DNA from 2 places in the Paenibacillus sp. FSL R10-2778 genome. Region 2 is predicted to be linked to the other one. Evidence: a T-box and tRNA genes for the amino acid it is inferred to sense, from the RefSeq annotation. Region 2 holds a T-box; the other holds one or more tRNA genes.

Region 1 (14,611 bases), 160 kb from region 2:
AGAACATCTTTTAGCAACTTGTGCAAACAAGTAAATGTTATTAGTGAGATGATTCCAAAGAGAATGTCATCGTATGATATTTTCCTGCGGAAAAATCAAGGTTAAGCTAATAAGAGCACACGGAGGATGCCTAGGCGCCAGGAGCCGACGAAGGACGTGGCGAACAACGAAACTGCCTCGGGGAGCTGTAAGCAAGCTTTGATCCGGGGGTGTCCGAATGGGGAAACCCAGCTGTGGTAATTCGCAGTTACTCATACCTGAATACATAGGGTGTGTAGAGGCAGACCAGGGGAACTGAAACATCTAAGTACCCTGAGGAAGAGAAAACAATAGTGATTCCGTCAGTAGCGGCGAGCGAACGCGGAACAGCCTAAACCTAAGAGCTTGCTCTTAGGGGTTGTGGGACGTCTCACATGGAGTTACAAAGGAATATGGTAGGTGAAGAGGTCTGGAAAGGCCCGCGATAGAGGTAAAAGCCCTGTAACCTAAACTGTATTCTCTCCGAGACGGATCCCGAGTAGTGCGGGGCACGTGAAACCCCGTATGAATCCAGCAGGACCATCTGCTAAGGCTAAATACTACCTGGCGACCGATAGTGAAACAGTACCGTGAGGGAAAGGTGAAAAGCACCCCGGAAGGGGAGTGAAATAGAACCTGAAACCGTGTGCTTACAAAAAGTCAGAGCCCTATTAATGGGTGATGGCGTGCCTTTTGTAGAATGAACCGGCGAGTTACGTTTAACATGCAAGGTTAAGCCGAGAAGGTGGAGCCGCAGCGAAAGCGAGTCTGAATAGGGCGAATTAGTATGTGGACGTAGACCCGAAACCGTGTGATCTACCCCTGTCCAGGGTGAAGGTGCGGTAACACGCACTGGAGGCCCGAACCCACGTACGTTGAAAAGTGCGGGGATGAGGTGGGGGTAGCGGAGAAATTCCAATCGAACTCGGAGATAGCTGGTTCTCCCCGAAATAGCTTTAGGGCTAGCCTCGGTATAAGAGTAGTGGAGGTAGAGCACTGATTGGGTGCGGGGTCCGCAAGGATTACCAAGCTCAGTCAAACTCCGAATGCCATATACTTATTGCCGGGAGTCAGACAGTGAGTGCTAAGATCCATTGTCAAAAGGGAAACAGCCCAGACCATCAGCTAAGGTCCCCAAGTGTGTGTTAAGTGGGAAAGGATGTGGAGTTGCACAGACAACCAGGATGTTGGCTTAGAAGCAGCCACCATTGAAAGAGTGCGTAATAGCTCACTGGTCGAGTGACTCTGCGCCGAAAATGTAACGGGGCTAAACACACCACCGAAGCTATGGCTAGATGCTTTGCATCTGGGGTAGGGGAGCGTTGTGTAGGGGTTGAAGGTGTACTGAAAAGAGCGCTGGACACTACACAAGTGAGAATGCCGGTATGAGTAACGAAAAGATCAGTGAGAATCTGATCCGCCGAAAGCCCAAGGTTTCCTGAGGAAGGCTCGTCCGCTCAGGGTAAGTCGGGACCTAAGGCGAGGCCGAAAGGCGTAGTCGAAGGACAACAGTTTGAAATTACTGTACCACCGTAATCCGCTATGAGCGATGGGGTGACGCAGGAGGGTAGTGACGCGGACTGATGGATGTCCGTCTAAGCAGTGAGGCTGATGTGTAGGCAAATCCGCACATCGATAAGGCTGGGCTGTGATGGGGAGCGAAAATTATAGTAGCGAAGGTCATGATCTCACACTGCCAAGAAAAGCCTCTAGCCAGGAGAAGGTGCCCGTACCGCAAACCGACACAGGTAGGCGAGAAGAGAATTCTAAGGCGCGCGGAAGAACTCTCGTTAAGGAACTCGGCAAAATGACCCCGTAACTTCGGGAGAAGGGGTGCCCCGGTAGTGTGAATAGCACGAGGGGGCCGCAGTGAAAAGGCCCAAGCGACTGTTTAGCAAAAACACAGGTCTGTGCGAAGCCGCAAGGCGAAGTATACGGGCTGACGCCTGCCCGGTGCTGGAAGGTTAAGGGGAGTGGTTAGGGGTAACCCGAAGCTATGAACCGAAGCCCCAGTAAACGGCGGCCGTAACTATAACGGTCCTAAGGTAGCGAAATTCCTTGTCAGGTAAATTCTGACCCGCACGAATGGCGTAACGACTTGGGCGCTGTCTCAACGAGAGATCCGGTGAAATTTTAATACCTGTGAAGATGCAGGTTACCCGCGACAAGACGGAAAGACCCCATGGAGCTTTACTGCAGCTTGATATTGAATTTGGGTACGATCTGTACAGGATAGGTGGGAGCCGTAGAAATCGGAGCGCAAGCTTCGGTGGAGGCGCCGTTGGGATACCACCCTGATCGTATCTAGGTTCTAACCTAGTACCCTTACCGGGTACGGGGACCGTGTCAGGCGGGCAGTTTGACTGGGGCGGTCGCCTCCTAAAGAGTAACGGAGGCGTTCCAAGGTTCCCTCAGAATGGTTGGAAATCATTCGCAGAGTGCAAAGGCATAAGGGAGCTTGACTGCGAGACCTACAAGTCGAGCAGGGACGAAAGTCGGACTTAGTGATCCGGTGGTACCGCATGGAAGGGCCATCGCTCAACGGATAAAAGCTACCCTGGGGATAACAGGCTTATCTCCCCCAAGAGTCCACATCGACGGGGAGGTTTGGCACCTCGATGTCGGCTCATCGCATCCTGGGGCTGAAGTAGGTCCCAAGGGTTGGGCTGTTCGCCCATTAAAGCGGTACGCGAGCTGGGTTCAGAACGTCGTGAGACAGTTCGGTCCCTATCTGTCGTGGGCGCAGGAAATTTGAGAGGAGCTGTCCTTAGTACGAGAGGACCGGGATGGACGTACCGCTGGTGCACCAGTTGTTCCGCCAGGAGCATGGCTGGGTAGCTACGTACGGACGGGATAAGCGCTGAAAGCATCTAAGCGTGAAGCCCCCCTCAAGATGAGATTTCCCAATTAGTAAGACCCCTTGAAGACGACGAGGTAGATAGGTTGGAGGTGGAAGTGCAGCAATGCATGGAGCTGACCAATACTAATCGGTCGAGGGCTTATCCTATACGTAGAATGCAGATTCGTTTCGGATTCAGTTTTCAGGCATCAAGCCTGGAATGAATATTCCCTGATAGCTCAGTTGGTAGAGCACTCGACTGTTAATCGAGTTGTCACAGGTTCGAGTCCTGTTCGGGGAGCCATATGGAGAGGTGTCCGAGTTTGGCCGAAGGAGCACGATTGGAAATCGTGTAGGCGCCACAAGCGTCTCGAGGGTTCGAATCCCTCTCTCTCCGCCACAAATTTTTAATTAGTATGGCCCGTTGGTCAAGGGGTTAAGACACCTCCCTTTCACGGAGGTAACATGGGTTCGAATCCCATACGGGTCACCAAATTTTCACTTGATTTATCCTAGTGGACTTTGGTACAATAACAATTGTTGTTTATGGAGGCTTAGCTCAGCTGGGAGAGCATCTGCCTTACAAGCAGAGGGTCGGGGGTTCGATCCCCTCAGCCTCCACCATAACACTTTCTTACTGACGCGGGGTGGAGCAGCCCGGTAGCTCGTCGGGCTCATAACCCGAAGGCCGCAGGTTCAAATCCTGCCCCCGCAACCAATTAACTTAAGCAATTATATCTTTTGGAACCGTGGTGTAGTTGGCCTAACATGCCTGCCTGTCACGCAGGAGATCGCGGGTTCGAATCCCGTCGGTTCCGCCATTTTCATCATGGCTCGGTAGCTCAGTCGGTAGAGCAGAGGACTGAAAATCCTCGTGTCGGCGGTTCGATTCCGTCCCGAGCCACCATTTATTATCACAAAAGAATGAGTGCCATGCCGGTGTAGCTCAATTGGTAGAGCAACTGACTTGTAATCAGTAGGTTGGGGGTTCAAGTCCTCTCGCCGGCACCATCCTTGGAGGATTAGCGAAGTGGCCAAACGCATCAGACTGTAAATCTGCTCACGTGAGTGTTCGGTGGTTCGAATCCATCATCCTCCACCAGTTTTTAGGGGCATAGTTTAAAGGTAGAACAACGGTCTCCAAAACCGTTGGTGTGGGTTCAATTCCTGCTGCCCCTGCCAAGTTCTTTCTAAAGTTTAATATGGCGGCCGTGGCGAAGGGGTTAACGCACCGGATTGTGGTTCCGGCATTCGTGGGTTCGAGACCCATCGGCCGCCCCATTTACTTTAAAATGAATAATGGCAACAATATCAACTTAATATGGCGACTGTGGCGAAGGGGTTAACGCACCGGATTGTGGTTCCGGCATTCGTGGGTTCGAGACCCATCAGTCGCCCCATTTTACTTTAAAATGTTATTGGGGATTAGCCAAGCGGTAAGGCAACGGACTTTGACTCCGTCACTCATAGGTTCGAATCCTATATCCCCAGCCATTTTATGCGGACGTGGCTCAGCGGTAGAGCATCGCCTTGCCAAGGCGAGGGTCGCGGGTTCGATTCCCGTCGTCCGCTCCAAGTTTTCATGGCGCCATAGCCAAGTGGTAAGGCAAAGCTCTGCAAAAGCTTTATCCCCAGTTCAAATCTGGGTGGCGCCTCCATTTAGTTCATATGTGCCGGCGTGGCGGAATGGCAGACGCGCTCGACTCAAAATCGAGTGGGAAACCGTGGAGGTTCGAGTCCTCTCGCCGGTATCTTAAAAAGGTTTGTAAGAATGCTTTTATAAGCAATCTTACAAACCTTTTTTCTTTATGTCCTTGGGTTTACAGCAGTAAGCCGTTGAATAGAGAGTTTCTCTATTTCAACGGCTTTTTTTAATCTGATTAGTGATTAACCTGATTGATTATTAATGCGGAATGCTCGCGGGGTATGACCTATTTCTCGTTTGAACATATTGCAGAATTGGGCATCGTTCACAAAACCTGCAGCAGCAGATACTTCAGAGATTTGCATCTGAGTATGACGTAATAGAGACTTTGCATAATCCAGGCGTTTTAACAGCAAATACCGCAGGGGTGAAGACCCGAAACGTTCTTTAAATAGATGGCGAAAACGATCGTAACTATATCCGGACATTTCTGATAGTGTTTCGACGGACAATTTATGGCGATAATGCTCATTCATATAATTAAGGACATATTGTACTCGATCTTCTGTTGGGGATTGATATCCAGAGGCACTAAGAAACCTCATAAGATGGACGGTAATCTCGCTCATTTGTAGGTTTAGAAGCTCAGAGAATCCGTCTTGCTTGCGTGTAAACTCTGCTTTCATTCGCAGCAGGATTTGAAGAACGGTCTGATCTTTATCATCTTCATATACGCCGAGCAGATTACTCATATTAGGGTGTTCCGAGTGGAAGCCTACAAATAATACATTTGCATCCTCACGGTGGTGCTCGTCATGTTTATGATTGGGTGGCACAAGCGCGAAAGAAGAGGAGCGAAAATGGTAACTTCGTGGGCCAACATTGGTTGTCCCTACCCCCTGTAAATAATAGACTAGTTCGTAGCATTCATGCTGGTGTGGAGGGATATAAGTATTTAGCTCATGTGTGGCACTTACAATATATAGAACACGATCCATGATGATCCTCCAATACTTATGTTTTAGCCGAATCGTACAAAACAATGACCGAAATCATATAATTATTTTTAATAATATTTGTTATGATCGTATCAATAAATCCGAAAGTTCGCAACCTGACTGGCCATCTCGTTCGGAAATAAAGCGGATTATTAATAATAATGGTATTTTTATTGCTATTTTTGAGCCTAAACGTTAAATTTATTACTTTTAATAATACTTTATTTGGAAAAAAGAGAATTTCCATTTGAACCGTGAATTATACAATGGGTGAAGATGGGATTCTGCGGATTACTAACCAACTAAAATTAGGGGTGGAATAGAGTAATGAATAAAAAAGTTCTTTCTTTGTTGTTATTAATGGTGATGGTTCTGGTCACAGCATGTGGGAATAACACGTCCAATAACGGTTCTTCTGCGAATACTGGATCAAACGCTGCTGAGGGTGGAGAAACAGGTGCAGGGGATAAACTCAAGGTTGTATTGCTGATTCCGGGGACACTTGGGGATAAATCATTTTTTGATTCCGCTAATAACGGCTTGCAAAAGGTTAAGGATGAACTTGGTGCAGTAACAAAGGTTGTTGAAATGGGCGTTGATAAAACGAAATGGGAGCCTACATTTAACGATATCGCTTCCGAGGATTGGGATGTAATTATTTCTGGCGGTTCTGAAATTACAGAGATGTTTAATGCAACGGCAGAATTGTATCCAGACAAAAAATTCATTAATTATGATACCGACATCGATGAAGCACCAGATAACATGTACAACATGTCTTATGCGACAAATGAAGTATCTTTCTTGGCAGGTGCCGTAGCAGCATTAGCTACACAATCGGATATGCCGAATGCTACCCCTGAGAATGTGATTGGGTTTGTCGGCGGTATGGATATTCCGGGGATTAATGCTTTCTTGGTCGGTTACATTCAAGGTGCTCAGTACGTTGATCCTGATGTAAAAGTGGCTGTGTCGTACGCTGGTGATTTTGTTAACCCGGCAAAAGGTAAGGAGCTGTCTCTAATTCAATATAATTCCGGTGTGGATGTTATTTTTAACGTGGCTGGGGGTACAGGTCTTGGGATCTTTGACGCAGCTAAAGAGAAGAAAAAATATGCAATTGGTGTAGACTCCGATCAGGCAATGTTGATTAACGATACGGATAGTGAAAAAGCAAATCTAATCGTTACTTCATCTATTAAAAAGATTGATACGGCTATTCTAGGTGCAGTGAAGAGATTGCAAGAGGGTACGCTAGAAATGGGCAAACGTGATGTATTGAGCTTTGTAGATGATGGTGTAGGTATTGCTGAGAATGATATTTATAAAAATGTATTCCCGGCTGATCTTCAGGCCAAGGTTGAAGAAGTGAAGCAAAAGCTGATCAATAAAGAAATTAAAGTGGATAATGCGATGGGGATGGAAACCGCAGAGGTAGAAGCTATTCGTAACGCAGTTAAGCCTTAAGCTTTAAATCTTAAGATCAGCTCTATAGAGATAAACCTACAGTTGGAGATTCTTCTAGTCAGGGGAATTCCAGCTGTATATTTTTGCAGACCTCCAAGTTGAAAGGCGTTGAGACCTATGTACACAGCTCTGCTGGAAATGCGGGGAATTACCAAGGTATATCCCAATGGCGTCGTTGCAAATAAAGACGTGCATTTTTCTTTACGTGAGGGAGAAATACATGCGATTGCAGGTGAGAACGGTGCAGGTAAATCGACTTTAATGAAGATTATGTTCGGCATGGAAGAGCCAAGTGAAGGCGAGATCTATATCAAGGGTGAAAAAGTAAAGCTGCAATCCGCTCAGGACGCCATTGATAGAGGCATCGGCATGGTCCACCAGCATTTCATGTTGGTACCTTCTTTTACGGTGGCAGAGAATATGGTGCTGGGTATGGAGCCGCGCAGAGGAGTTGGCATTAATTATGCCGAGGCTGTGCGCATGACGGAAGAGACCGCAAGGAAATACAATCTGGCCGTGGATCCAAAGGCAAAAGTAGAGGATCTTACAGTTGGGATGAAGCAAAAGGTTGAGATTCTTAAGGCGCTGCTGCGTGGTGCTAAAATTCTGGTGCTTGATGAGCCAACTGCGGTGTTGACTCCACAGGAAACAGAGGAATTGTTCCGCGAGCTTAAGCAATTAAGGGAACAGGGCCATACGATAGTTTTTATTTCGCACAAATTAAAGGAAGTCAAAGCGATTTGCGACAGAATTACGATTATGCGCAGCGGCCGTAGTGAAGGTGTTTTTCAAACACAGGATGTGACAGAACAGGAAATCTCGCGGTTAATGGTCGGCAGAGATGTCGTGCTGAAATATGACAAAGAGATTCTGGCTGTTAGTGAGCCAGTACTAACGGTGCAGGGACTCGGTGTGAATGATGCAGATGGCAAAGCATTATTGTCGGATATCAATTTTGCGGTACGTGGTGGGCAGATCGTTGGGATTGCTGGTGTAGAAGGCAACGGGCAGACACAGCTCATTGAAGCTCTTACAGGTAGCTTGAGAGGTGTCTCAAGTCAGGGTTCTGTACTAGTGAAGGGAAAGGATATCCGTGAATCGGATATTTTGGATATTCGTAAGCTAGGCGTTTCCTATATACCGGAGGATCGGATGCGGCAAGGGATCGCTAGTGAAGCAAGCATAGCTGATAATCTGCTATCTACTCAGTATCGTACAAAAGCAATGAATAAAGGTCTTTTTTTGAATGGCTCACGAATTGCCAAGCTAGCAGTATCCCTTGTAGAGGAATTTAAAGTCCGCTGTTCAGGACCTTCTCAGCCCATAGGAATGTTGTCAGGTGGTAACATGCAGAAGGTAGTCGTAGCTAGAGAGTGTTCGACTGAACCGCAGCTGCTTATTGCAGAACAGCCGACACGGGGTGTGGATATAGGCGCAGCCCAGTTCATACATCAAAAGTTGTTGGAATTACGTTCAGACGATTGCGCGATTTTGCTAGTGTCGGCAGATTTGAATGAGATCTTGGAGATCAGCGATAGTCTGTTAGTAATGTACGAGGGTAAGATTGTTGCCTTTTTTGAGGAGCCATCTAAGGTTAGTGAGGAAGAATTAGGTCTTTATATGCTGGGGATTCATCGACAGGACGAGGAGCACATCGGGAGGGCCGTAAATCATGTTTAAAGTTAAATATTTTGAGTACATTCGGACATCGGCGGTAATCGTTATTGCACTCGCTATTGCCTTTCTGATCATCTCCTTGGTCAGTAATCAGCCTGTGAAGACGATTGGTATATTCCTATTAGAGCCGTTATCCAGTAAAGGTCATATTGGTAATGTGATTGAGATGGCGATTCCGCTCATGTTCACTGGGTTGGCAGTATCCTTGTTGTTTCGAGCCAATATGTTCAACCTGGGAGCTGAAGGGATTTTCTATTTCTCCGGTGTTGTAACTTCCGTATTGGCTATTCATTTAACGTTGGACGGCTGGCTGCATCCGATGGTAGCTATTGCTGCAGGTTCAATTGTAGGAGCATTGCTCTCGGCAATACCTGGTATTCTGAAGGCAAAATGGAATGCTAATGAGTTGGTTACATCCTTAATGTTCAATAATATTTTGTTCGGAGTAGGGCTATACCTACTGAACTATCATCTGCGTGATGCTAAAGCTTTTGCCAATGTATCCTACAAATTCGAGAAAACGGCACTGCTGAGTAAAATGGTCTCGGGCACCCGTATTCATACCGGTCTTATTATCGTTATCGTGCTTATTATTGCAGCTCATCTATTCCTATACAAAACGAAATGGGGATATGAGCTGCGCATGACAGGCATCAACCGGGACTTTGCCCGTTATTCCGGTATGAAGACAGCCAAGGTTATTATTCTCGTCCACTTGATTGCAGGTTTTATCGCAGGTATGGGGGGCTCCGTAGAAGTGCTGGGGATGTATAACCGTTTCCAATGGACGTCACTGCCTGGTTATGGTTTGGATGGTGCCCTTGTAGCGATGTTAGCCAAAAATAATCCGCTGTCCGTAATCGGCTCTGCATTATTCCTAGCGTACATTCGAATTGGGGCTGACATGATGGCGCGTCTGTCTGATGTACCTTCAGAGATGATCTCAATCATACAGGCAATTATCATTCTTCTGATTTCGGCTGAGCAATTTCTGAAATTCTGGAAAAATCGGATGCTCTTGAAGGAGGCGAAGGAAGCGTGAATAGTTTGTTTGATGTGATTTTTACAACTGACTTTGCGTTCTCTGTCCTTCGCGTGACGACTCCGATTCTGTTTGCCGCGCTCGGCGCACTCATCTCCAACCGTGCAGGGATCATTAACATTGGGATGGAGGGCATCATGCTTGTTGCCGCTTTAGCGGGTGTCATCATAAGCAGCTATACACATAGCGCATGGGTAGGTCTGCTTGGGGCGGTGCTGTCTGGAACATTGATCGCTGGAATATTAGCTTTTTTCACCCTGAAATTCAAAACACATATCATTCTCGGGGGTGTGGCCATTAATATGTTCGCTTCGGGAGGCACTGTGTTTATCCTCTATCTGCTTAGTGGCGACAAGGGTTCTTCCACTTCGCTGGCGAGTAAAGTTCTGCCTAGTGTCCAGATTCCTTTGTTGAAGGATATCCCGGTGCTTGGACCTATTTTATCGGGGCATCACATTCTGACGTATGTTTCTATATTGGCTGTGTTTGTTGTCTACTATCTATTAAACCGTACACCGCTTGGACTGCGCATTCGTTCAGTGGGTGAAAATCCACATGCGGCTCAATCCGTGGGTGTAAGTGTTGTAAAAATACAGTATATGGCTTTGCTGCTTAGCGGATTTTTTGCCGGTTTAGGCGGTGCTTATATGTCGATGGGGTATTTGTCACTGTTTACCCGCGATATGATCGCTGGCCGGGGCTGGATTGCCATTGCCGCTGAGTCGATGGGAAGAAGTACGACCGTAGGCACGGCGCTGACCTCTTTATTATTTGGTACTGCAGATGCATTGTCGAATGCGCTACAGGTGTTGAAGATTCCTGCGGAGCTAATCGCCACTCTTCCTTATGTAGCCACAGTAATTGGACTTGTGATCTACGCAGTATCTGAGACACGAAAAAAGAATGAAAAACTTAAAAGCCCGCTAGTTAAATAGCGATTGAAATGATTGATACACAGACAAGGAGTGAGTAACTATGCCAACACCTATTATTATTGACTGCGATCCAGGGCATGATGACGCAATAGCGATACTGCTTGCCATAGCAAATTCGGAGAAGTTAGATCTGCGCGGGATTACAACGGTTGGTGGAAACCAAATTTTAGATAAAATCACGGAAAACGCCCTGAAGGTGATCAGCTTCGTGAATGCTGACATTCCTGTAGCTAAAGGGGCTGCTGGCCCACTGTTCGGCAAGCTTGTTACAGGTGAGGAAGCGCATGGAGAATCGGGCATGGATGGGCCGCTTTTGCCTCCAAGTAAATTCCGCCCTGTAGAGCAGGGTGCTGTGGAGTTTATGCTGAATATCATCCGTTCTTCAGAGGAGAAGATTACGCTCGTGCCGATGGCTCCTTTAACAAATATCGCACTGCTAATCACGGCTTATCCAGAGATTAAAGACAGAATTGAAAAAATCTCACTGATGGGGGGAGGTATCTCTTATGGGAATGTCACCTCTACTGCGGAGTTTAATATCTATGTAGATCCTGAAGCAGCCCGTATTGTGTTTGAGTCGGGGATTCCGATCACAATGAGTGGTCTGGATGTGACCGATAAGGCTGCTATTTTTGAAGATGAGATCCTAGCATTGAAAGAGCGGGGACCAGTGTCTACAATGGTCGGAGAATTGCTGGATTTCTATTCGATTTACGGTAAAAAAATGGGCTATGTCGGCAGTGCGCTGCATGATCCATGTGCTGTTGCCTGGCTGCTGCATCCGGAACTATTTGAATCTGAGCATCTATATGTAACGGTGGAGACAGAAGGCAAGCTGACGCGGGGAATGACAGTTGCAGACAGACGGAAGAAGACGGATCGTCCAGCGAATGTGCAAGTATTGGTGGGTGTTGACCGGGAAGCATTTATGAAGCTGATCTTTGATTCACTGGAAAAGCTTGATCAAGAGCTGCTGCTAGCGGCTGAAGGGAAGTAGCCTATGGCAGGATGGGAGAGACTTCAAGAGACCGTGCAGTTTGAAATTGCTCAGCGTGGAGAAGAAGGTTGCCTGATTGAGGGTTTTGCGGAAAAGCTAGCGGCTGCTGGTGACGATGAGCTCAAGCTGATGCAGGTATACAATGAGCTAATGGAGCTTACGATCAGTGAGGATTTTCCGTATCAAGAGCCATCCTCTCTGGAGGAGATTCGTCATCTACGTCCAGAAGGCCCACGTAAGCTTGAGGCGGACTGGAGCGAAGCGGAATGGAGAGATAAGTTCTATGGAGCCTGGCTCGGTAGAAGTGTCGGCTGCGCACTCGGGAAACCGCTGGAGTATTGGGACTATCTCTATGGGAAAGATGGCCGTCCGGGCTGGGAGAATATTGAGCTATGGTTTCAGGGTGCGGACGCCTGGCCAATTACTGGCTATACGCCTGGGCATTCACGGGCAGAGGCTGAATATGGTCTTGGCTTAAGTGAATGGACACATGCGAGTACCCGCGAGACGATCAAGTATATGGAAAGCGATGACGATATTCGCTACACTGTCCTGGGTCTTATGCTGCTGGAGCAGAAGGGTCTGAACTGGGATTCTTGGGATATCGGAAAGCTGTGGCATACACATTTAACATATAGTCAGGTGTGCACGGCGGAGACACAGTCATATATGAATTTTGCGCAGGAGACCTCTCATCTGCATGGCGAGAAACCTGCGGATTGGCTGGTGCGGCAGGAAAGAGTGCGGATGCACTTAAATCCTTACCGCGAGTGGATTGGTGCCGCTATACGCGCAGATGGACTGGCTTATGGCGCAGCAGGTTATCCTGAGCTTGCGGCAGAATTAGGCTGGCGCGATGCTTCATTTTCACATGTGAAAAATGGCATCTATGGTGAGATGTTTAATGCGGCGATGATATCGGCAGCTTTTGCAGAGAAGGATAATGAACGGATCCTAGAGATTGGCCTTAGCGAGATTCCGCGTACCAGTCGTCTGGCCAGTGATGTTTTGCGGGGGATAGATATTGCGCAGAAGGCCAAAAGCGAGCAGGAGTTGGTTCGTAACATTTGGGATACTTTTAGCCACTATGATGCGGTTCATACAAATAATAATGCTGCTCTTGTGGCTGCATCGCTTGTTTATGGCGGGAATGATTTTGAAAAAACAGTTGTCACTTCCGTATATGGTGGGATGGATACAGACTGTAACGGGGCTACTGTGGGCTCAATTATGGGTGCGAAGCTTGGAGCAAGTAAGTTGCCGGCTTCATGGATCGAACCGCTTCACGATACGTTATATGCCGATCTGCCCGGATTTCATCCGATAGCGATTTCGGAATGTGCGGAACGCAGCTACCAAGTGTTCTTGAAGATTCGCAGAGAGCTTGGCGAAAAGGCATAAAAGATTTAGCGAGTATGGGACTCGATAGATCAGGGATTCAGGGATTACTATATGAATTATGGGATGTCTTAAGCTATTGGCTTAGACATCCTTTTTTGCGTAACAGCAGGTCTTTAATCACACTCCAACGAACCAAATGTAGCTTTAACAGCATTTCATACACTTAAAAAAACCAAATATGGCTATATTAACAGTGGAGCGTTTAGTGGTGGGGCAATAGGAGAATCATGATTTCAAGAGGGAAGGATTATCTTTGCTAACCCTTTTTATTTTATTAATAAATGTGTAAAAAGAGCCCGGTATAAAGGGTTTTTAGGTTTTCATCAACCTTCCTGGTATATCATTTAAAGAAAAATGATGACACAGCAGAAGAAATGTCTTATTATTTAAGGAGATTTTTAATAAAACAGATTTTAGAAAATTGTAATACAATGTCTCACTTGATGGAGGTTCATTATATAAGGGAAAGGAAGGGGGAGCTTCTAATACTGTCGCTGAGTCGGGTAAGTAAAGGGTTCAAGCTGAAGGAAGGCATCTATCAGGCTGTAGATGAGGTATCGCTGGAGGTAAAGCAGGGATCCATTCATGGGATCATTGGTGAGAGTGGTGCGGGGAAATCTACGCTGCTGCGACTGATGAATCTTCTGGAACAGCCGGATGAGGGAACGGTTACCGTAGATGGCCACAACCTGACCGAAATGCCTAGTAAAGCACTGCGTAAAGCAAGGCAAAAGATTGGAATGATCTTTCAACAATTTAATCTTGTTTATAACGTCACAGTAGAGCGGAATGTTTCGATCCCGCTGGAGCTGGCAGATGTCCCAAAGCATGAACGAATGAAGCGTGTGAAGGAGTGTCTGGATTTTGTTGGACTGGCAGATAAGGCAAAACAATATCCGGCACAGCTCAGCGGAGGACAACGTCAGCGTGTTGCGATTGCCCGCGCACTAGCGAACAGTCCGGGAATATTACTGTGTGACGAGCCAACGTCCTCCCTGGACCCAGGAACCACTACAGATATCTTGAACGTGCTGAAGCATGTGAATTCAAGTCTTGGAGTAACGGTTGTCATTGTTACGCATGAGATGGATGTTGTCAAAAGCATATGTACTCATGTATCGGTGATGGAAAAAGGGCGCATTGTAGATTCGTTCTCTCGTGAAGACGGTGAATTCCGTCCAGCAGCAGCCAGTACCGGGACATACCGCGATCAGATTCTTGGTAAAGCGGGGGAAGATCATGTTTGATAGTGTACTTCAATATCAGGCACAGATGTGGGATTCGATTGGTGAAACCTTTGTGATGGTTGGTATTTCTGTTGGAGCGGCCGTGCTGCTGGGGCTTCCACTGGGTACCTTGTTGTTTTTTTTCCGAAAAGGGCAGCTTTATGAGAATACAACGTTGTCTCTGGTGCTCAACAGTATCGTTAATATTATCCGCTCGTTTCCGTTCCTGCTGCTGGTCGTTGCGCTAATTCCAGTCACTCGTTTCCTGGTCGGGACCGCCATTGGGACGATTGCAGCAGCGGTTCCATTATCTATAATCGCTATTGCCTATTATGCTCGGTTAGTGGAACAGTCGTTGCTGGAGGT
Region 2 (14,611 bases):
TTACCGGCAGTTTTTCTTTTCCTAAATTCAAAGAATTAACTGCCAGATAACCAGCCATTACCAAAGCAAGCAATAGTAGAATCCAGGTCCATTTATAACGCTTAAAGGTCTGCACGGACAATAATACCCTCCCTCTTCTTAACCGTGAATCGTATTCAATACAAGTACGATCAAACTTACCGTTAGGTAGTTAATGGAGAAGAGGAAGTTCTTCTTCGCCCAGACTTCGTCATCTTTTGCTGCAAAGCCCATCAAGGTTATGATTAACCAAGCTAAGGACAGCGCTGTTGAAATCACCAGATAAAAAATGCCTGCATAATCGTAGGCGTACATTAACACTGGAATAGGCAGCAACAGTGCTACATAAGGAATCATTTGAAACTTCGTACGACGTGTTCCTTTGACTACAGGCAGCAGCGGAAATCCAGCGGCTCTATATTCTTCTTTACGTCTAATCCCGAGTGCCCAGAAATGGGGAGGTTGCCACAGAAACAACATCGCAAACATCAGCCAAGCCCCTAGATCAACTGTTCCCGTAACTGCAACGTAGCCAATTACCGGTGGCATAGCTCCAGAGATCGCACCTACTGAAGTGCTCCATGTTGATGTCCGTTTCAACCAAAGGGTGTATACTACAACGTAAACGAACATCCCTACAATCCCGAACAGACCGGCTAAAACTCCGGAAAAAGCAAACAGTACAATCAAGCCCGCAATCCCTAGCCCAATAGCATACAGCAATACGGTTTTGGGTTTCAGTCGTCCTGTAGGAAGCCCCCGATCGCGCGTTCTTTCCATCTTCATGTCCAGGTCACGGTCGAAATAGTTATTAAAAACACAGGCCGAAGCCATAACCAGCATTGTACCGAGCAGTGTCAGAACTAATCTGCCGTATTGAACATCCCAACCTGAAGCCAGCCAATATCCTGCAAAGGCAGCGATGAGGTTAGATCGGATAATACCGGGTTTTGTTACGGTAATGAAATCACGCCAACTTGCACCTTCCGGTGGAGATTTTGCAGACATAGCTGCAGAATCGGAAGAAGCTTGAAATGTTATATGATTATCCACACCAAATGATCCTCCTTCTAAACGAACTTCTAACGTTCTAGCCGAAGCACTAAATAGACTTCGCTGTTAACTTTATCATATCAAACCCGAGGAGACTTTGACAGTCATGGCACAGTATGTTCATGAATTTGACAATTACGTGACAATATTTATTTCCAGCCCGTTAATAACCTAAGCTGTATTTGGGTAATTATTAATAATGTACTTCCGAACAACAAAGGAGAACTGACCAATGGACACCGCTACACATTTAGTTATGGGCATAGGGTTAGCCGGACTTTCATTCGTAGATCCTGTCGTTGCTTCTGACCCTAAACTGGCCGGGGCCGTTATGCTGGCTACGATTTTAGGCTCACAAGCTCCTGATGCCGATACCGCATTAAGACTAAAGGACAATGCAATATATATTCGTAATCACCGGGGAATCACACACTCCTTGCCTTTTCTAATTTTGTGGCCCGCTCTGATTGCCCTAGTCTTAGGGCCTCTGTTTGGATTTACTGATTTGGCAGCTTTAAGCCATGTTGCACTCTGGGGTTTCATAGGCGTAGGCGTGCACGTCTTCTCTGATCTGTTTAACACCTATGGAACCCAGGCCGCCCGTCCATTTACTGAGAAATGGATTGCCTGGAATATCATCCACATTTTCGATCCATTTATTTTTGGCAGCCATATCGCAGCTATTCTACTCTGGATCACTGGGATTGTGCCGCCCAAACCTTTATTTATTACGCTTTATGCCTGTACCATTCTTTATTATATTTGGAGAACGGTTGTTCATGCCCGCCTTACACGAAACATCAAGCTTAAAGATATACACCATAATGCTGGTGAACGTTATATTGTAATCCCTACAATTTCACTTAAACGCTGGAACGTAGTTAAAGTGAAAAAAGACGGCAGCTATGACGTAGGGCAGCTACTGAACAACCGTCTGGAATGGTTCAAACATGCGGTCTGCTCGAATCATCCCGCTGTGGAAATATCCAAGTCGCATCCAGATATTCAGTCCTTTCTATATTTCACCTCTTATGCGGTTGCCGAAGTGGAGGAACTTCCTTCAGGATATATGGTGCGCTGGGGAGACGTTCGTTATTTACACCGCAAACAATACCCTTTTGTGGCTGTATTAGTTATGGATAACCAATATAAACCTTTAAATACTTATGTAGGCTGGCTTAGCAGTGATAAGCTCGACAAACGATTTTCCATCGACCCTGGTTCTTTACGATGAAACTGTAGACTTACTGAGAGATCTATTCTATAATCACAAAAAATCCCGGAGTATTTTATAATACTCCGGGATTCATTTTAGCAGACACGGAAAGGAAGGCTCTTAATGGGTAAAGGACTCTCACTTTGGTTCGCTTGTTCTTCTATTCTTATTCTCACTGCCGCTTCAATCGCGATCAGCTATAGCTTCTGGCTGGCACTTCTGCTTGGTTTTCTTTGCGTAATGAATATTGGCTGGGGATTTATCCTCAAAGCCAGAATTAGACGCAAACAGGAAAGCTTAAGCTCTGACTAAGATTAACGAGCTGGCAGAAAGCCCATCCGCTCTTTTACGCCATTCAACGTCTCAGCTGCAACAATACGTGCGCGTTCAGCACCTTCGGCAAGAATATCAGTGATCGCACCTGAACTGCGAATTTCATGATATCTTTGTTGCAAAGGCTCAAGTGTGGATACAACCACTTCCCCAAGATCCTTCTTAAAGCCACCATACATTTGTCCCTCATAACGATCGGCAATTTGCTGAAGGGACATTCCAGAACATTCCGAGTAAATACTCATCAAGTTACTAATCTCTGGCTTGTTAGCCGGATCAAAGATCACTTCACGTCCAGAATCAGTCGTTGCGCGGCTGATTTTTTTACGGATCACATCCGGCGAATCCAACAGGGCAATATAGCTGCCTGCATTCGGGCTGCTCTTGCTCATTTTTTTAGTGCCATCATCCAGAGACATAATGCGTGCGCCCACTTCAGGGATATACGGTTCAGGAATCGTAAAGAATTCGCCAAAACGGTTATTGAATCGGCCAGCTAAATCACGGGTCAACTCCAAGTGCTGCTTCTGATCTTCACCTACTGGCACAAGATCCGCATTATAAACAAGAATATCTGCTGCCATTAAAGAAGGATATACGAATAGGCCCGCGCCAACTGAATCCTTACCTGATGATTTATCTTTGAACTGTGTCATACGCTCAAGCTCGCCCATTGCCGTTAGCGTAGTCATGATCCAGCCCAATTCCGCATGCTGAGGCACATGAGACTGCATATATACATTCGAACGCACAGGATCAATTCCTGCCGCGATAAAGAGTGCAGCTACAGCTTCAGACTGCTCACGCAGTGCCGCAGGATCTTGAGCAACGGTGATCGCATGCATATCGACAACCATAAAGAAACATTGATGATCGTCTTGCAGCTTCACAAAATTTTTCAGCGCTCCGATATAGTTACCCAAAGTTAGAGAACCGCTCGGTTGTATGCCTGACATTACTTTTTTCAACATAATATAGACCTCCGTTAGATGTGATTTCCAATTTCCGAGAACGCAAAAAAAGCCTCATCCGCAAGGGACGTGAGACCGTGGTGCCACCCTTATTCGCTGCTTAACCCTTATATAGTCAAAGGGAAACAGCCTTAGTCTTCCTTTAACGGGGAAGATCCGGCCGGTCTACTAGGGCATCTTGCTCCCGTTCAAGCGCGGCGCTCAGGGGTCCATTCATCAGGAGTGTCCTACCGGTTCGCATCAACCACCGGCTTTCTGAAGGTGCATTTCCTGTCTACTTGTCCCCGTCATCACATTCTCATCATAATTTAATGCCTTCATCATAGAACCATAAAGAGAAGTTGTCAAATCACTTAACCACTTCCGCATAAATCTGTTATGATAAGGTTATCCATGTTCTATTCGATTACAGTTACGATAAAGGAGCATATCTCATGAAACAGGTGACCAAAGGGCAGTGGGGCGGTTATGATACTTATATTTTGCACAGCCGCGAACTGGAAGTCACGCTTTTGCCGCGACTAGGAAACAACGTGATTTCATTGTTTGATGTAAAAGAACAACGGGAAATTCTGCGGCGGCCTGATGAAAGCGATCAAGCTTTCTTTATGCAAAAACCTTACCATTTTGGCATCCCGCTCTTAATTCCACCCGGAAGAATTCGTAAAGGAAAATTTCAATTCGAGGGTACAAGTTATCAATTTGACCAGAATACCGCTGGTGACAATCATATCCATGGTCTACACCGGACTCAATCCTGGTGTGTCAGCGATATTGAAGAAGACGAGGACGGTTGTGCAGTCACTACTGAATTCCTTACTGAAGATGATCCGCACTGGATGGAGCAATTTCCCATTCCACTCAAATTCGAAATGACATTCAGGCTTCAGGATGCCCGGCTCAGCCAGACTTTAAAGGTTACAAATCTCGGCGATCATCGTATTCCCTTTGGGATCGGTTATCACACCTGGTTTATGATCGATGGAGAACCTGAACGCTGGAATCTCAAGCTGCCCGTAAACAGCATTTATGAACTAAACCATGAATTGCTCCCTAGCGGCAATCTAATTCCACTTGGTGATCTAGATTCACTAAACTCTGGAATCAACCTCCAGGGAACTAATTTTGATACTGCTCTACGTATTGGTGACAAGCAGCCCGTAGAAGCCTTGCTATTACGCGATGATGGTTATGGTCTTCGTTATACAGCTGACGAGAATCATTTCCGCCACTGGGTCCTGTATACCAAAGGGCCGGCCGATCAATTTCTGTGCATCGAACCGTACACCTGGCTCCCGGATGCTCCTAACGTTTCCGATGACCCTTCCTTCACGGGCTTGCTGAAGGTAGAACCAGGTCAAAGTCTTGAGCTGTCCACTATGCTGGAAATGATCTATCCCGAGAATTAAAGCAGATATACATTATATCGGTCTTCCCTTGCGTTTACGTAAGAGAAGGCCGATTTTTTGTGCGAGCTTAGTTATTTGGGCTTTCTACCCTTACTTTTAATCGACTAATAATTACCATCCTTAAAACCTTTCGATAGCATGCATGAATTAGCCACTTAGCGCTCATACTATCTTCACAACGGGCGAAGGAGGTGACACACATGGGTCAAGCAGGTCAAGGTCGTAGCAGCCGTTCCAATAACCTTGTAGTTCCTCAAGCAAATGCAGCGTTGCAACAATTGAAATATGAAGCAGCACAAGAGCTTGGAGTAACGATCCCAGCTGACGGTTATTACGGGAACTACACTTCCCGCGAAACTGGTTCTTTGGGAGGTTACATCACTAAACGTCTAGTACAACTGGCAGAACAACAACTGTCCGGTCGTCAGTAACATCGTTATCTTAAGTGTTTTATCCGGCAGAGGTCTTAAAAAGCCTATTGCCGACTAGCTTTCAAACCTCTCACACTTCTTCCAGAAGCTGTGGGAGGTTTTTCTAATTTATAGCCTATAGTCCCAGCTGCAAACAATTTTTATGTAAAACGTTTAACTTAAAAATTGATCAGCACTCTCGGCGTAAGCATTACGGGGAGATCGAATCATCAGATTCGCCATATTATAATTAGACTCCAGCGTAGCATCTACGATTAGCTTGCCCTGTCTTATAGCGAATTCATAGCTGATCTCACCATGAGTCCAACGGCGTTTGTATTTCAGACTCTCCAGTGCCATTAGACGAAAAGAAGACTGCTGGCTCTCCGTTATTCCTTCCTTCACTTCTGTGAATCCACCCCCCCGACCGGCTAAAGGGTGATGACGTATGCCGAATTTGCCAATGGTATTATTTCGTATTTGCACAAATACCGTACCGGAAGATAGCCCTGACAATTCCTCTTGCAGTTCCCTAAACACCAAATCCATCTGTCTTGCTAATGATAGCTGTTCTGTCTTAAGCATATCTTTCCTCCTAAAAGTTTTGTGAGCTTAGCTTCTTCGAGTTTTCTTCGTCTTATAAATCGAACCCTAAATATTTGGGCTAAGGGTCCGTCGCCACTGCGGGGAATGTTTGGACTTCCAGCCGCTGTTCTCTCCAAATTTCTTGAATTCTTACGCGTATAGCGGGTGAAATTCGGAGACAAAGGCGGTCGCTCCCGCTCTTACAGTTCCAAAATCCCCCTCGCCACTCCTTCCCCTTTTCCCAAGTTTCTGGTTCGATTTATATCGTTTTGTGAGCTTAGCTACTTCGAGTTTTCTTCGTACAAGCCGGCTTAGTAAGCGCTTACTTAAGCTTTTTGAGCTGAGCTCATTTGTCTTCCATGCAAGCCTTTTATAAGGCTCAAGGCTCATTATAGACCCCTTACATACGTCCAACAACATTATTCTACAAAATTGGGTTATTATCCCTAGTAATGCGCAAAATTCATAGATCATTCGTATATTAATTTTTATAAACCGGGGGTTTTCGACATTTAAGCATTAAAAAAAGACCCCTTAACCGGGGTCTTTGCGTGTTCACACTGAAATTCCGTTATTTTTTGTGTCCTGAAATTTGTCTTATTTTAGACATTTCACGCTAAATGCTCTGTCATCTCCAAGAACTCGTTAATATCAGCCACGATCAGATCTGTAGCTCCTTGCCAGAAATCCGGTTTTGTCAGATCCACTCCCAAATGTTTGAGCACCAAATCCTCCAATGTCATCACGCCGGTATCCTGCAACAAGCTATCATATTTGTCTGCAAAGGAAGCTCCCTCTTGTAATGCCAGACGATATAAGCCTGTACTGAACATATAACCAACGGTGTACGGGAAATTATAGAAAGGTACATCTGTGATATAGAAATGCAGCTTTGACGCCCAGAAGTGAGGATGATATTCAGAAAGCACACCACAGAAAGCTTCTTTCTGTGCTTCCACCATCAGAGCAGACAGTTCCTCAGCATTTACAAGGCCTTCCTTACGTTTCTCATAAAAGCGAGTCTCGAACAAGAATCGAGCATGAATGTTCATAAAGAATGCCACACTGTTCTGTATCTTCGTTTCAAGCAGAGCCAGCTTCTCCTCTGCATTGCCCGCAGCTTTAACCTGAGCATCAGATACAATCACTTCTGCAAAGGTTGAAGCGGTCTCTGCAACGTTCATTGCATAATTCTGATTAAATACAGGTTGATCATCAAGCAGGTAGGAATGATAAGCATGTCCCAGCTCATGGGCCAATGTTGAAACATTGGAAGGTGTGCCGCTGTAAGTCATGAATATCCGTGATTCTTTACTCTCAGGGAAGGAAGTACAGAATCCACCAGGACGTTTGCCATTACGATCCTCAACCTCGATCCAGTTATTATCAAAGGCACGCTCTGCAAACTCAGCCATCTTAGGACTAAATTTACGGAACTGTGTGACGATATCCTTCGCAGCTTGATCATAAGGGATCTTGCCGGAGGATTTGCCTACAGGAGCTTCGACATCGACCCATGAGAGAGAATCCAGCCCCAGCAGCTTGGCTTTACGCTGAAGGTAGGACACAAGTACAGGTTTGCTATTCGTAATCACGTCCCACATCGTATTTAAGGTGTCCTGTGTCATACGATTGATGCTGAGCGGATCTTTCAGAACATCGTCCCAGCCTCTGCCCTTATAGAGCTTCAGGCGGAAGCCTGCTAAGTGATTTAAGGTATCCGCGCAATTGTCTGCCGCTTCAGTCCAAGCCTCTTCCCATTTATGGAACATCGTTTGACGCACTTTTGGATCTGGATCATCCAGCTTATTAAAAGCTTGACCAGCAGATAGCAGCTTTGTTCCTTCTTCATCCTCAAATGGGATCTTGATCGAGCTCACAATCGTATCATAGTGCCCGCTCCATCCATGATATCCGTCAACAGCTAATTCCAACGCTAAGCTTTCCAGCTCAGGGCTCATCTTCTCACGGGCCAAATCACGGCTCTCGCTCAGTACGAACGTTAAAGGAGCAATCTCTGGACGAGCCATCCACTCAGCCCATACCTTGTCCGTAGTCTGACGAAGGACATTGCTAAATTGCGAGCTGATCCCTTCGAATCCGGCGCGCATGCTTGTCACTTTGGCCGCCAGCCTTACCGCACCCTTGTCCATCTGATTCTGAGCGCCTAGACAGTCTGCGAAGGAAGTGACCTCCACAAGTCTTCCTGAACAGCTCTGAAGCAATGCTATAACCTCATCCAATGCTTTTGTAGACGCAACATCCGTTGGTGCCACAGCATCCTTCACAAAGCCTTGCAAGGATAAAATATCTTTTTCAAGCTTGCTCAAGAACCCTTCTAACTCTGCAGACGAAGAACCCCCCGGAAAAATAGTATCAAGTTCCCAAGTCAGTGATAACGGTTGTTTCATGTGTACTCACCATTCCTTTGCTTTCATTTGACTTTCTTTGTAATTGTCTTAACACCATGGTAAAGTGAATAACGATATCTGAACATTTATAGCCGATAAACTTTAGGAGGGCATCCATATGAAGCCACTACAAATTTCACCGGAAACAGCCATTACGTTATCCAAGCAACTAGGCGTTCCTTTGGAACACTTGATGCATATGCCCCAACATATTTTACTACAAAAAATAGCGGAGCTATCCAAAAAAGAAAATCCCCCACAAACTGAGGGCGAAAATGAAGAGACTCCTTCTGGGAAGGACTCACAATGATTCCATTTAGTCATACCTGGCCTTATGACATCATTCTAGGCGATATGTATGTGCAATACTGTCCATTCTGCAACTCAGAGAATGTGCTTCTGCCTATGAAGCCAAAAGAATTACAAATCGTTCGTGACGGCAAGAAAAAACTGCTCGTCTTCCCCTGCTGCAGCGCCAGTCCTACAGTTATAGATAATGACGGCGATTACCTTTTGTTCGATCGAGCTGTCAGATAAGCAAATCCTAACATTTTCTTTCTACAAAGCGCAGAGGAGAATTTAAATTCTCTTCTGCGCTTTTTGTTGTTCGCAAACATTATGAACTTGAAGACAAGCCTTCGATATCAACTTCAACATCTAGAGCCTCAGCACGCATTTGCTCCCGTAAAATAACCCACTGCTCACGTGCCGCTCGAATCATCGCCGCATCCATGATCTTCTGATCATTAATCAGACGGGAGAACCACATTACAGCCACTGAGTATTCTCCGATGCGCCGATTAAGTTCGCCGATCAGGTACATGAGCCGGGCATCATTGCCGGCAATGCCATCTATTTCATAGACCTTAACATACTCGTCCAAAGAATAGCGTAAAAAACGCTTCTCCTGCTCAGTCTCCCCTTGATAGCGATAGAGCCAAGCAATATGATGCAGCAGACTTGCGATAATCCGATCTTTATCGTTAATACTCTGAGCACATAAAAGCGCCAGCTTATAGGTCTCGAGCGCAGTTTCCCAGTCTCGTTTCTCTCCAAAGTCCCGGCTCTTCCAGCGTTTCCCTACTTGTTCATTAAATGCCTTGCGCTGGCGTTCCGTCAGCTTGTCAGCCGAATTTTCTGTGGAGGCAAACCCGCAATTGGGGCAGACCCGTACAACATAATAATCCGGATTCTCATTTTTATAATACGCGCAGAAATCAGCATCACGCCGAATAGCCTTTTTTAGACTAGGGCGTACCCGCGAGGTTGAAAATTCATTTTCACAGTTGCAACACTTGACCTTAATAGAATATAGGGGTATTAACTCTGTCAAGTACTCTCATTCCTTTCAGGATCAACCTGTCCCTTGTTATTCCTGGGGCATGTTAACAAAATGATGTGCAGGACCTGCAAGGCGGCTAAGCACGAATGAACGCAGTGGTTCTTCGACTCCAGTCTCCACCAGTGCCTCTTTCATACATTGTAGCCACTCCTCAGCACGTTCTGGAGTAATAGGAATATGCATATGCCTTGCTCTCATCATGGGATGTCCATGTAATTCCGAATAAAGTGGACCCCCGCCAAAAAACTGTGTCAGGAATTGATATTGCTTCTCCAGAACTGGAGTAATATCTTCAGGGAACAAGGGTCCCAGCTGCGGATGAAGCTGTACCTTGGCATAGAACACTTCCACCAACCGATGTAGTGCTTCAGCCCCCCCTAGATTGTCATATATACTCTCATTTGGATTCATTGAGGTTACCAGCCTTCTTCCATATTAATGAAACGTTACTTATTTTATTATACCAAAGATAAGCATAACACGGATATCCGTCGAAAGTGCTCTCTAAACTACAGAAAAAAGGCGCTAAACTATAGTTCAGCGCCTGAAGAGTAAGGTTAGTAGGTCCTAAATTCCTCATCACCAGGAGGGACGAGAGAGACCCGGATTACATATACAAAAGCACAAACGAGAACTCCGGCTATAACGCTCATCGCCATCACTCCATCCCATTTAATCGTGTAACAGAGGGTGCATTTATTTATTACATAATATCATAATTCCTGCGAAAAAGCACAGATAATTGTAACCGCTTTCTCCATTTTTTTGTGCTGTTTGTCCCTCTTTTTGCATACATCTAACCATAGACCAGGAGGCGTTAATTATGACTTTTAAAAAGATTGGCGGCCCGCTGCTGGGATTCATATTGGCAGGTTGTATGCTGCTTATGTTACTTCATCCTGAAGCATCTCTTGCCGCAGCCTTACGTGGCCTGGCCATCTGGTGGGACGTGCTCTTCCCTTCACTGTTTCCCTTCTTCGTCATTTCTGAAATCATGCTAGGCTTAGGCATTGTCCATCTCTTCGGCGCTTTACTTGATCCACTGATGCGTCCCCTCTTCGGTATACCAGGCAGCGGTGGTTTTGTCGCGGCCATGGGATATGTATCAGGATATCCCGTTGGAGCCAAATTAACCGCTAAGCTGCGGGAGCAGAAGCTGATCAGCAGAATCGAAGGTGAACGCCTTGTAGCATTTACAACCTCCTCCGATCCTATTTTTCTATTAGGGGCGGTATCCGTTGGGTTCTTTCGCGATGCTTCTTTGGGGCTAATATTGGCACTAGCCCACTACGGAAGTGGCTTAATGGTTGGTCTCCTAATGTCATTTCATGGACGTAAGGAACAAAAGACTCCCACCCAAGACCCAACAAAAAGTAGTTCTGACGTCCCCACTGCTCCAGCAAAACAAGGATTCGGCAGAATACATGCCGCACTCCTTGCGATGTCCGAAGCCCGGCGCAAGGATGGACGTAGCTTCGGGGAGCTGTTAAAAGGAGCGATCCAATCCTCGCTACAGCTTATTATTGTCGTAGGGGGTCTGGTTGTATTCTTCAACGTGCTAATGGAGCTGCTTGCCCGTGCCGGAATCCTGCCCTCACTATTTAGCCTGGCCGGATCTCTCGTCTCCCTTGTTGGAGGGCCTCCCGAATTAGCTCAGGCCTTGATCAGCGGATTATTCGAGGTCACCATAGGTGCTCGTTCTGCTGGTGAAGCCGCTTCTTCCATCCCGCTTCAATTCAAGGTCGCAGCAGCTGCCTTTATTCTCTCTTGGGGCGGATTATCTGTACATGCCCAAGTCGCCAGTATTTTGAACGGTACCGGGCTGCGTTATCTGCCGTTCTTAACAGCGAGACTAATACATGCCGTACTCGCAGCAGGTCTCGTGGTGCTGCTATGGAAGCCTGTGATGGGATCAGGATTGTCTTCTGCCTGGGTCTCTCTGCCAGCCTCCACCGCCTTTACACCTTCAGCCTCTGGTGTCACTGCCAGCCTAGCTCTACTGAGTCTTATACTGGCCGCTGCTCTTCTAGTGTCACTGCTTATTCCTGTCTTTATGGCAATGCTCCGATTGATGCGCCGAAGTTGATTACATATTGTGTTCCGGGGCAAGATTGATTATGATCGGTGTATGACGGAATTATATAAAGGAGCTTGTACATCTTGAGATATTATGTTCTGGACCGCGGTGATGAGCTGTCAATCAAACTTGCCGAGCAATTTCACAAGCTGGCGGCGGAGCGGGATTTGCAACTGGATGCCGAGTCTCCGGAAATCGTCATCTCGATAGGTGGAGACGGCACAATGCTGCACGCTTTTCATACCTTTATCGATCAGATTCCCAACTTAGCCTTTGTAGGTGTGCACACAGGACACCTCGGCTTCTATGCGGACTGGCAAGCAGAAGAGCTGCCCACCTTAATCGATTATATGTGCGGAACCGGTGATACTGAGCCGCAGAAACCGCGCATTGTGAAATATCCATTAATAGAGCTGGAGATTCACAAAAAATCGGGATCTTCGTCTCACATTGCCCTCAACGAATTTACCCTTAAAGGGGTGGATGGAACTATAATGATCCAAATCGACATCAATGATGTCACCTTCGAAATGTTCCGGGGCGATGGACTTTGTATTTCAACTCCCTCTGGCAGCACCGCTTATAACAAAAGCCTTGGGGGCGCTATGGTTCACCCTTCAATAGAAGCGCTGCAGATTGCCGAAATCGCGTCTATTAACAACCGTGTATTCCGGACAATGGGCTCTCCGCTACTACTGCCGAAGCATCATCATTGTGACATTTTTTCATGTAAAGACCAGCGCTTGCTGCTCACCGTAGATCATAACAACATTCCTGTTGATGATCTGATTTCAGTACGCTGTCAAGTTTCAGACAAAAAAGTCAGCTTTGCAAGGTATCGTCCGTTTCCGTTCTGGAACCGTGTCCGTGAAGCTTTCTTAGTCTGAAATCAGGGGATCAAAAAGCTGGAGATTTCAATATCTCCGGCTATTTTTGGTGTGACAAAACTAACACCAATTGATAGACATAGAGAGAAATCAAATGGTATAATGAGGCTATTTTACAAAGAGTTACATAAAAGGAGAGAGTACTGTTGAAAAAATTATTATCCCTCTTGAGCATAAGTCTTCTGGCCCTGATACTGGCGGTCCCGGCTTTTGCTGCTTCAAAACCGATTGATGTTTATATCAACGGCAGTAAGGTTTCCTTTACCGCAGGAACCCCATACTTAGCGAACAATTCTGTACTTGTCCCTTTCCGGGTCATCTTCGAAAAGCTTGGACTCCAGGTGCTTTGGGATGCCAAGACTGGAACAGTAACAGGTAAAAGTTCAAATCTGGCGATCAGCCTGAAAATTGGCAGCAACCGCGCAACCGTTAACGGAACCGTGAAAAAACTGACCACCGCACCAGTCTCCTCAGCTGGCACTACATACATTCCTTTACGTTTTATCGCAGAGGCAACCGGAGGCACAGCCGTCTGGAATTCAACCAGCAGAAGCGTGCAAATTACCACCCCAGTATCCAAAGATAAGGACGAAGCAGCGATTACAGCATTAATCCGTTTGTCTAATAAATATTTCAATGAAGAAAAAGCAATTAGCTTCTATTCCCTTATGGATTCAGAATCCTCTAATGCGGAGTCGGTGGCGGATCTTAATGCATCCTTTGAGATTTTTGATATAAAAAATACTATTGAGAGTTTGGAAATCATTGATATTTCAGGCAATGATGCTACTGTATATACACTGGAAAGCTCTCGCCGGACAGGTGGGGCCTATACGCCAGATACAGAGGACGAATACATGTATACACTTGTCCGCAAGAATGGAAGCTGGAAAATATCCTCTGTGGAATCCCAAAGCTCCGTGATACTGCTGACTCATGAACAAGCTCTAAAAACAGCAGCTAACATTCCTCAAAATGATGCGGATGCCATCAAAGGTAATATCACCAAATATTATCAAGCTATGAATGAACAAAATTCGGCTGCTGTTCTCTCCACCATGACTTCATACGGAGAAGAATATGATACCTCCCTTAAGGAAGATCTGGAAGATTTCTTTACTTCATATGACGTCACTTATACTCCAAGCGTTTCGAATATCTACTATTTTAGCGCCAAAGAAGCCGCTATTTATGTAGAAAGCAAAGAGAAGGATGCCAGTGAAGAGGAAACTTTTGAGCAAGGCACGATCTTCATTTTATCCAAGTCGGATAACGGGGTATGGACTACTGATAACACCTACAGCGTTTACTATAAACTTGTGAAATCCTAACAACCATACGTCACAGAAAGTTAATTCGTGCAGTGTATACTTTCTTATCTTATAAATTATATAAAAAGGGCGTATGATTCCATGAAATTTAATAAAGTAATAAGTGCACTTCTAGGCAGCTGTCTGGCTTTATCCCTAACTTTTGCTCCAGTGGTGTCTGCTGCCGATGCCGCTCAGGCATCTACAGATAACCGTGATCTTATCAATGAAGTCATGAATATTCTGGAGAACTATAACCTCTCCGGTGTAGATAAGGATACCTTGATTCGTGGAGCCATTGACGGCATGGTGAACACCCTGGATGATCCCTATAGCCAATACTTCAATACCGAGGAAGCGGCACAATTTGAACATGATGTTGATCTGGAATACGTTGGTATTGGTGTTAGATTGCAATATACCGCAACAGAGCTCTACATCGAAGACATAACACCCGGTTCGCCTGCAGAACGAGCAGGTCTGAAACGCGGCGATACGATAGTCAAAATTAACGGAATCCCCGTTGAAGAGACTGAAGGTGACGAGTTAAGCGGAGCCGCAGGCACCAAGGTCACTCTGCAGGTGCTCC

The links. The T-box of region 2 lies ahead of trpS (tryptophan--tRNA ligase). A T-box ahead of a tRNA ligase gene usually reads a tRNA of that ligase, here a tRNA-Trp.
Region 1: it encodes a tRNA-Trp, which carries the amino acid that the T-box ahead of trpS (tryptophan--tRNA ligase) is inferred to sense. The anticodon was not compared.

What each region holds. Positions count from the first base shown of each region.
Region 1 is NZ_CP151956.1:6,005,834-6,020,444, reverse strand. It holds rRNA gene NST40_RS26955 (23S ribosomal RNA) at 100-3,025, shown strand; tRNA gene NST40_RS26950 (tRNA-Asn) at 3,086-3,161, shown strand; tRNA gene NST40_RS26945 (tRNA-Ser) at 3,165-3,257, shown strand; tRNA gene NST40_RS26940 (tRNA-Glu) at 3,276-3,350, shown strand; tRNA gene NST40_RS26935 (tRNA-Val) at 3,406-3,481, shown strand; tRNA gene NST40_RS26930 (tRNA-Met) at 3,499-3,575, shown strand; tRNA gene NST40_RS26925 (tRNA-Asp) at 3,601-3,678, shown strand; tRNA gene NST40_RS26920 (tRNA-Phe) at 3,689-3,764, shown strand; tRNA gene NST40_RS26915 (tRNA-Thr) at 3,793-3,868, shown strand; tRNA gene NST40_RS26910 (tRNA-Tyr) at 3,874-3,959, shown strand; tRNA gene NST40_RS26905 (tRNA-Trp) at 3,966-4,039, shown strand; tRNA gene NST40_RS26900 (tRNA-His) at 4,063-4,138, shown strand; tRNA gene NST40_RS26895 (tRNA-His) at 4,182-4,257, shown strand; tRNA gene NST40_RS26890 (tRNA-Gln) at 4,277-4,351, shown strand; tRNA gene NST40_RS26885 (tRNA-Gly) at 4,358-4,432, shown strand; tRNA gene NST40_RS26880 (tRNA-Cys) at 4,442-4,515, shown strand; tRNA gene NST40_RS26875 (tRNA-Leu) at 4,530-4,608, shown strand; gene NST40_RS26870 (AraC family transcriptional regulator) at 4,745-5,500, opposite strand; gene NST40_RS26865 (BMP family ABC transporter substrate-binding protein) at 5,828-6,967, shown strand; gene NST40_RS26860 (ABC transporter ATP-binding protein) at 7,085-8,647, shown strand; gene NST40_RS26855 (ABC transporter permease) at 8,640-9,686, shown strand; gene NST40_RS26850 (ABC transporter permease) at 9,683-10,621, shown strand; gene NST40_RS26845 (nucleoside hydrolase) at 10,662-11,618, shown strand; gene NST40_RS26840 (ADP-ribosylglycohydrolase family protein) at 11,622-13,019, shown strand; gene NST40_RS26835 (ATP-binding cassette domain-containing protein) at 13,505-14,266, shown strand; gene NST40_RS26830 (methionine ABC transporter permease) at 14,259-14,611, shown strand, end outside.
Region 2 is NZ_CP151956.1:5,846,564-5,861,174, forward strand. It holds gene NST40_RS26220 (SCO family protein) at 1-115, opposite strand, end outside; gene cyoE (heme o synthase) at 139-1,071, opposite strand; gene NST40_RS26230 (metal-dependent hydrolase) at 1,304-2,305, shown strand; gene NST40_RS26235 (hypothetical protein) at 2,411-2,599, shown strand; gene trpS (tryptophan--tRNA ligase) at 2,602-3,588, opposite strand; T-box leader at 3,652-3,891, opposite strand; gene NST40_RS26245 (aldose 1-epimerase) at 4,026-5,000, shown strand; gene NST40_RS26250 (alpha/beta-type small acid-soluble spore protein) at 5,201-5,431, shown strand; gene NST40_RS26255 (hypothetical protein) at 5,585-5,995, opposite strand; gene NST40_RS26260 (M3 family oligoendopeptidase) at 6,607-8,406, opposite strand; gene NST40_RS26265 (YycC family protein) at 8,525-8,716, shown strand; gene NST40_RS26270 (hypothetical protein) at 8,713-8,943, shown strand; gene NST40_RS26275 (DUF2225 domain-containing protein) at 9,023-9,739, opposite strand; gene NST40_RS26280 (globin) at 9,776-10,159, opposite strand; gene ylbJ (sporulation integral membrane protein YlbJ) at 10,572-11,834, shown strand; gene NST40_RS26290 (NAD kinase) at 11,909-12,712, shown strand; gene NST40_RS26295 (copper amine oxidase N-terminal domain-containing protein) at 12,859-14,043, shown strand; gene NST40_RS26300 (S41 family peptidase) at 14,125-14,611, shown strand, end outside.